DNA from 2 places in the Thioalkalivibrio sp. ALgr1 genome. Region 1 is predicted to be linked to the other one. Evidence: predicted binding sites of a transcription regulator. Region 1 holds the regulator's gene; the other holds the start of a gene.

Region 1 (3,433 bases):
ACGTCGATCTGGCACCAGGGGAGGTCGTGGGCCTGCTGGGACCGAACGGCGCAGGCAAGACCACCTGTTTCTACAGCCTGGTCGGCCTGATCCGGCCCAATCGTGGCCGCATCACGCTGGGTGACCGGGACATCACCCGGGCCCCGATTCATTCGCGGGCCCGAGCCGGGCTGGGCTACCTGCCGCAGGAGGCCTCGATCTTCCGTCGGCTGAGTGTTTGGGACAACCTGCAGGCGGTGCTGGAGCTGCGCTCGGAGCTCGACCGCCACGAGCGACGCCGCATCGGCGATGCCCTGATCGAGGAGTTCCAGCTGGAGACCGTGCGCCACAGCCCTGGGATTGCCCTGTCCGGGGGCGAGCGTCGCCGCGCCGAGATCGCGCGGGCACTGGCCGGTGACCCGCGCTTTATCTGCCTGGACGAACCGTTTGCCGGCGTGGATCCGATTTCCGTGGGTGATATCCAGGCCGTGATTGGGCATCTGGCCCAGCGCGGGATCGGTGTGCTGATTTCCGACCACAACGTGCGCGAGACCCTCGGAATCTGCGACAGGGCCTATATTCTTAGTGAGGGCCGCATCCTGAGCGCCGGGACCCCGCAGGAGCTGCTGGACGACCCCCAGGTGCGCCGCGTGTATCTCGGAGAAAACTTTCGACTGTGAACATTGATCAGTGTTTCCTTAAGATGATCTTGATGGTCACCATGGACCTCAAACCGCGATGCTGAAACCCGGGCTCAATCTGCAGCTGGGGCAGACGCTGACGATGACCCCGCAGCTGCAACAGGCGATCCGTCTGCTGCAGCTTTCCACGCTGGAGTTGCAGGCGGAGATCCAGCAGGCGCTGGAAAGCAACCCCATGCTCGAGCAGGTGGAGGACGAGGGCGAGGAGGCCCCGCCCGAGCGCCCGGAGGAAGGGGGCGAACGGGTCGACGGGGATCGCATGCAGGCCGACACGGCTGGCGATGACGTGATCCCCGAGGAGTTGAGCACCGACAGTCGCTGGGACGACATCTACGAGCCCGCCCCGAGCCCACGCGGCCTGGACGACCGCGACCCGCTGGAGAATACCTCCGACGGCGAGGACGAGGGCCTGCAGGACCACCTGCTCTGGCAGCTGCATCTGAGCCACCTGACCCCACGAGACCAACGGATCGGGGCGGCGCTGATCGACGCGATCAGCCCGGACGGCTATCTGGACAGTGAACTCGAGGCGCTGGCGGAGATGATCAGCCAGGGCGAAGACGAGCCCGTGGGGGTCGACGAGGTCGAGGCGGTGCTGCACTGGATTCAGCAGTGCGACCCGCTGGGCGTCGGTGCGCGGGACCTGCGCGAGTGCCTGGAGATCCAGCTGCGCCATTTGGCGCCGGATGCCCCGGCGCGTGACGCGGCTCGAGCCATCCTGGAAAACGGCATGGAGAGCCTGGCCAAGCGGGACTACCGAGCCCTGCAGCGCCAGTCCGGCGTGCGCGACCCGGACGAGCTGGCGCGGGCGCTGGACCTGATCCGCACCCTGAATCCGCGGCCCGGTGCCCAGATCAGCGAGTCCACTTCGGAATATGTGGTGCCGGATGTCTATGTCCGCCATGACCGCGATGGCTGGCGCGTGGACTTGAACCCGGAGATTGCGCCGCGCATTCGCATCAACGATCTCTATGCGGGCATGGTGCGGCAGGTCTCCGATGCGCGTGATAGCGCGTTTATGCGCGATCAGTTGCAGGAGGCGCGCTGGTTCCTGAAGAGCCTGCACAGCCGGAACGACACCCTGCTGCGGGTCGCCCAGGCCATCGTCGTGCGCCAGCAGGGGTTTCTCGAGCATGGTGAGGTTGCCATGCAACCGCTGATCCTGCGCGATATCGCCGAGACCCTGGAGATGCACGAATCGACCATCTCGAGGGTGACTACACAGAAATACATGCACACCCCGCGTGGGGTATTCGAGTTCAAGTACTTCTTTTCCAGTCATGTTGGCACAGCCGATGGCGGCGAATGCTCGGCGACCGCGATCCGTGCCATGATTCGGGAATTGATTGGTGGCGAGACCCCGAACAAGCCACTGAGTGATGCAAAACTGGCCCAGATCCTGTCGGATCGGGGCATTAATGTGGCCCGACGCACCGTGGCCAAGTACCGCGAGGCTATGCACATACCGTCTTCCAGCGAACGCCGGCAGATGGCGAGTATGCCCAGTGGAACCAAGCAAAAAGGAGCCTGACCATGCAGATCAACCTGACCGGCCATCACGTCGATATCACCGACGCCCTGCGCGACTACGTGAACGAAAAGTTCGCGAAGCTGGAACGCCACTTCGACAAAGTGATCGACGTGCATGTGGTGCTGACCCACGAGAAAAACCAGAACCTGAACAACAAGGCGGAGGCCAATCTCCAGGTCAGCGGCAATCACATCCACGCCGAAGCCAGTCACGAGGATATGTATGCGGCGATTGATGGCCTGATCGACAAGGTGGATCGTCAGCTGATCAAGCACAAGGAAAAGGTCAAGGACCATCACCGCGCCGAGGGTGCCCAGCGCAACCGCGAACAGGCCCTTTAACGCAATGACCATTGCCGAGCTGATCACCCGCGCCCGTATCCGGCTGGAGCCCGAGTGTTCCAGCCAGAAACGGGCGCTCGAGACCCTGGCCGAGTTGCTGGCCGTCGGCGGCGAGGAGTCCGCCGGCCCGGCCAGCGGGGCCATCTTCGAGGCCCTGTCTGCCCGCGAGAAGCTTGGCTCCACCGGTCTGGGGCATGGCGTGGCCATCCCGCATGGGCGTCTGGCCGAGCTCGATGCCCCCCGGGTCGCGGTCCTGCGGCTGGACCAGGGGGTCGACTTCGACGCCATGGACCACGAACCCGTGGACATCCTGATCGCACTGCTGGTGCCCGAGGCGGCGACCAGCGCGCACCTGGACCTGCTGGCGCAGCTGGCTCGCGGTCTCTCGCAGCCCGACAATATCGCCTCGCTGCGCCGTGCCGGCGACGCGGACGCCCTGGAACGCGAACTGACCCGGGCCTTCGGCGACGCCTGAACATGGCTCTCCCGGCAGTACTTTCTCTCTTACGACGCCCCGTGCCAGCACTGCCGGAGATTCGTGCATGAACGAGGCACTGGGAGAGGGCGGCATCGCGCGCGACATCACCGTAGAGGTCCTGATCCAGGCGATGGGCAATCGCCTGGATCTGCGCTACGTACACGGCGAGCAGGTCGCACCGGATCGCAACCTGGTCGGCGGTGACGGCGACGACCTGCCCCTCGCCGGGCACCTCAACCTGATCCGGCCTAACCGTATCCAGGTGATCGGCGATTTCGAGGCGCGCTATATCGCGCGGCTGAGCGATGATCAGCGCGAGCAACTGATCCTGGAGATGGCCTGCACCGGGACGACCGCGGTGATCTTCGCCGAGGACACCTGCCCGTTCTCGGAGATGCCGGAC
Region 2 (3,433 bases), on a different contig from region 1:
CGTCGGGGCGCACCACCAGGGTGAGGGGTTCGGCATGCAGGCTGAACGCCGCCCGGAGATGGGGAGCGGGCCCGAATTCCTCGAAACGCCCGGAGCCCCGATAGGCGTGGTACTGCAGGTCCGACTGCGCGACGCCGAAGTCCATGTCGCCCGAGCGGATCATGTTGAGATTGAAGACCGAGCCGCCGGTGCTCTCCGCTGTGCAGCGCATCCCGTGCTCGTCGCGACGGGTGTTGAACAGGCGGCACAGGTGCTGGCCCGCCGGGTAATACACGCCGGTGACCCCGCCTGTGCCGATATTGATGAAGCGCGATTCGGCCTGCGCGTTGGTGGCCAGTAGCAGGCTGACCAGGGTGAGCACTGGCAGCAGGCGTTGCAGCCATCGCCGGTCGGCCCTCGGCACACTGGATCGATTCATACGCCCTCCGGGGTCATGCCGGGAACGAATCGCGGCAGTGCCGAGGATTCTAGGGAGACGCCGATCAAATAGCACGTTCGCGTTCAGGTCGACTGTGCCTGCGGGCCGGGGGCGATGGGGATCGCCTCGCCTTCGGTCATCCGCGCTCCTGTGCAGGCCCCTCTTCAATCAGGGTAAAGGACACGCCCGACAGGCGTGCCCTTGATGGCGCGGCGACGGGCCGCGGTGCGCTCGGCTAGATCGGCAAACGGGGCCCCTGACGTCGGTTCCGGCGAAGCATCAGCCCGAGCAGGCCGAGCCCCAGTCCCATCAGCAGCATCGTCTTCGGTTCGGGGACGGTGCCGACCGCGCCCGAACGGTAATAGACGCTGATATGCGAGATGTTGCGTGTGGCCACACCCGGATAGCTGAAGGGCGGTTGGGTGAAGGGCGAGCTGTAATCGCCATTGATCCCGGTCATCAGGAAGCCGACCAGGTTGGTGCCGCTGCCATGACTGAACACGAACAGCAGGTCTCCATAGTCCCATTCGGAATCGAGGTTCCATTGCCCGCTGTGGCGATTGCCATCAAAGCTGGCGAGGGTCGAGCTGTTCGACCCGGGGGAGGTCCAGCGGCCGTCGAATAGCCAGTCGCTGATTCCGAAGAATCCGGTGTCGCCCGCGGTATTCACAAGCCAGCTGGAGGGATCGCCGGTGGTGGAGTCGGTGGCTGCGCCATCCAGTGGCGACAAAATCTGACAGCCGAGATTGTTGGTGACCTTGTCACCGACGTTGCCGGACAGGGCAGTGCAATCGAGCAGTGCGGCCTGGGTGGCCCCGGAGAGCGACAGGGTCAACAGGAACACCGTTCCGGCCAGGAACGAGAGCAATGGCTTGCATGACATCGAGCTTACCTCCATGGGACGAAAGTCCCTCCATGGTTTCTCATGAATGCGGCTGGGGCGCGGATCGCCTGAAAGTGCCATCACTCACAAGGCGGGAATGCAGCACGCTTCGTGCCATGTTCGACGAGATGGGGGATTCGGGCGATGAAACAATCGCTTGTGAGATTTGATGTGGAGAGGCGGTCGTGGGTTACGGCCGAGATGTAAAAGAACCGGACATGTTCGGTCGAGGCGAGCGAATCACTGTGGATCAGGAGGCATGAACGAAATGATGGCGCCACATGGGCGCCATCATGCCAAGTCGAGCAGGACGTGATCAGGCCGCCATCGTGTCCCTGCGTGCTTTGCGGCGGACGGCGATACCCAGCAAGCCCAGACCCAGACCCAGTAGCAACAGTGTGTGGGGCTCCGGTACCTGCCCGTTCGGACGGTAGTAGATGCTCACGTGGGAGATGTCTTTGGGGCTTGCACCCGGGAAGTCAAACGGCGGGTCAATGAATGGCGAGAGGTAGCTGCCGTTATAGCCAGTCATCAGGAACCCGGTCAGATTGGTGCCGCGGCCATCCTTGAACAGGAACAGCAGGTCGCCGTAGACAAAGCTCGGATCCAGTGTCCAGGTCCCGCCCTGGGAGGTTCCGTCCAGCGTGACCAGGTTGAGGGTCGGATCGGCCGGATCAAACTCCAGCGGATCGCCGTTGCTGTTCGGCGGATCTTCCCAGCGGCCATCGAACTGCCAGTCACTGATGCCGAAAAAGCCCGTGCCACCGGCCGTGTTGACGATCCAGTTGGAGGGGTCGCCTCCCACAGGGTCGTTTGCATGCCCATCCAGGGGTTCGAGGATCTGGCAGCCGATGTTGGCGGTGACGCGGTTTTCAACGCCGCCATCCAGGCTGGCGCAGCTGATCAACGAAGCCTGTGCGGCGCCGGAAAGGCCCAGGCCCAGCAACAGGGCGGCACTCGCGAAATAGGGTGTAGTACGTTTGGGGTTCATTCGATGCACCTTCCCTGGGAATAGCCCCCTGGGTGGCTTGCGCGGATCCGGCCCATCCGGTCCTTGTGCACTCAGGGCTATGCAGAAACGGTGCCATTCCCATATGCGCGCTAATTCATTCGAAAAAACAGACCGATAGGAGGATGCGCCTTTTGCCGGATGGCAGCGGGACTGGATGGGCGTAAAAAAGTGTGACACCGACGACTACGCCGTTCGGGTGAGTGGCGCCCGGCGGGTACATTCTCAGTGCCGCGAGAGGGGTTTACCCGGCCAGGATTGGGTGTAAAGAAACGGGACACCAGGCCGTGCGCGCCGGAGGCCATGGCTACCCTGTCGAGCTTGCCCGGCAGCGCGCAATAGGCCGTATGTAGCTGAAAATACGGAAGGCTTTGGATTCTTGCGTTGTGCGCTACCTGGACGGTGGTCTGGCCATGGCGTGGCGGCCACCTGAAAAAAAGCCCCGCATCCCCTATCATTACGCGTCTTTGTTTCCCCCTTCCCAGGCCTGCGCCGGTGAGTCGGCGCGCCGGGAAACCGAATCCACGAAAGTAATGAAACGGGAGATCCGAATGTTTTCGATCGACATGAGTATCCACGGCTACGACGACGAACTCTGGGGCGCCATCAGCAAGGAGGCGCAGCGCCAGGAAGAGCATATCGAGCTGATCGCCTCCGAGAACTACACCAGCCCGCGCGTGATGGAGGCCCAGGGCTCCGTGCTGACCAACAAGTACGCCGAGGGCTATCCGGGCAAGCGCTACTACGGTGGCTGCGAGTATGTGGATATCGTCGAGCAGCTCGCGATCGATCGCCTCAAGCAGCTCTACGGCGCCGACTACGCGAACGTGCAGCCGCATTCCGGCTCGCAGGCCAACGCGGCCGTGTACATGGCCCTGCTGCAGCCGCATGACACCGTGCTGGGCATGAGCCTGGACGCCGGCGGTCACCTGACCCACGGCGCCAAGCCGAACTTCTCCGGCAAGATCTACAACGCGGTGCAGTACGGCATCACCGACGAGGGTCTGATCGACTACGACGAGGTCCAGCGCCTGGCCACCGAGCACCAGCCGAAGATGATCGTCGCCGGCTTCTCCGCCTACTCGCGCGTGGTCGACTGGAAGCGCTTCCGCGAGATCGCCGA

What was found. Region 1 encodes sigma-54, which starts transcription at its own class of promoters, with help from an activator protein. Its sites were predicted from a motif close to TGGCANGNTNCNTGCTT; they were not measured.
Region 2: a site for sigma-54 is predicted at 2,372-2,388, ahead of F466_RS0110160 (PEP-CTERM sorting domain-containing protein). Genes of this name have one in related genera too.

The regions. Positions count from the first base shown of each region.
Region 1 covers NZ_KB905132.1:850,646-854,078, forward strand. Annotated here, with positions in the region: gene lptB (LPS export ABC transporter ATP-binding protein) at 1-659, shown strand, start outside; gene F466_RS0104065 (RNA polymerase factor sigma-54) at 718-2,211, shown strand; gene hpf (ribosome hibernation-promoting factor, HPF/YfiA family) at 2,214-2,552, shown strand; gene F466_RS0104075 (PTS sugar transporter subunit IIA) at 2,557-3,027, shown strand; gene hprK (HPr(Ser) kinase/phosphatase) at 3,095-3,433, shown strand, end outside.
Region 2 covers NZ_KB905135.1:152,647-156,079, reverse strand. Annotated here, with positions in the region: gene F466_RS0110170 (TAXI family TRAP transporter solute-binding subunit) at 1-418, opposite strand, end outside; gene F466_RS0110165 (PEP-CTERM sorting domain-containing protein) at 654-1,286, opposite strand; gene F466_RS0110160 (PEP-CTERM sorting domain-containing protein) at 1,618-2,292, opposite strand; gene glyA (serine hydroxymethyltransferase) at 2,862-3,433, shown strand, end outside.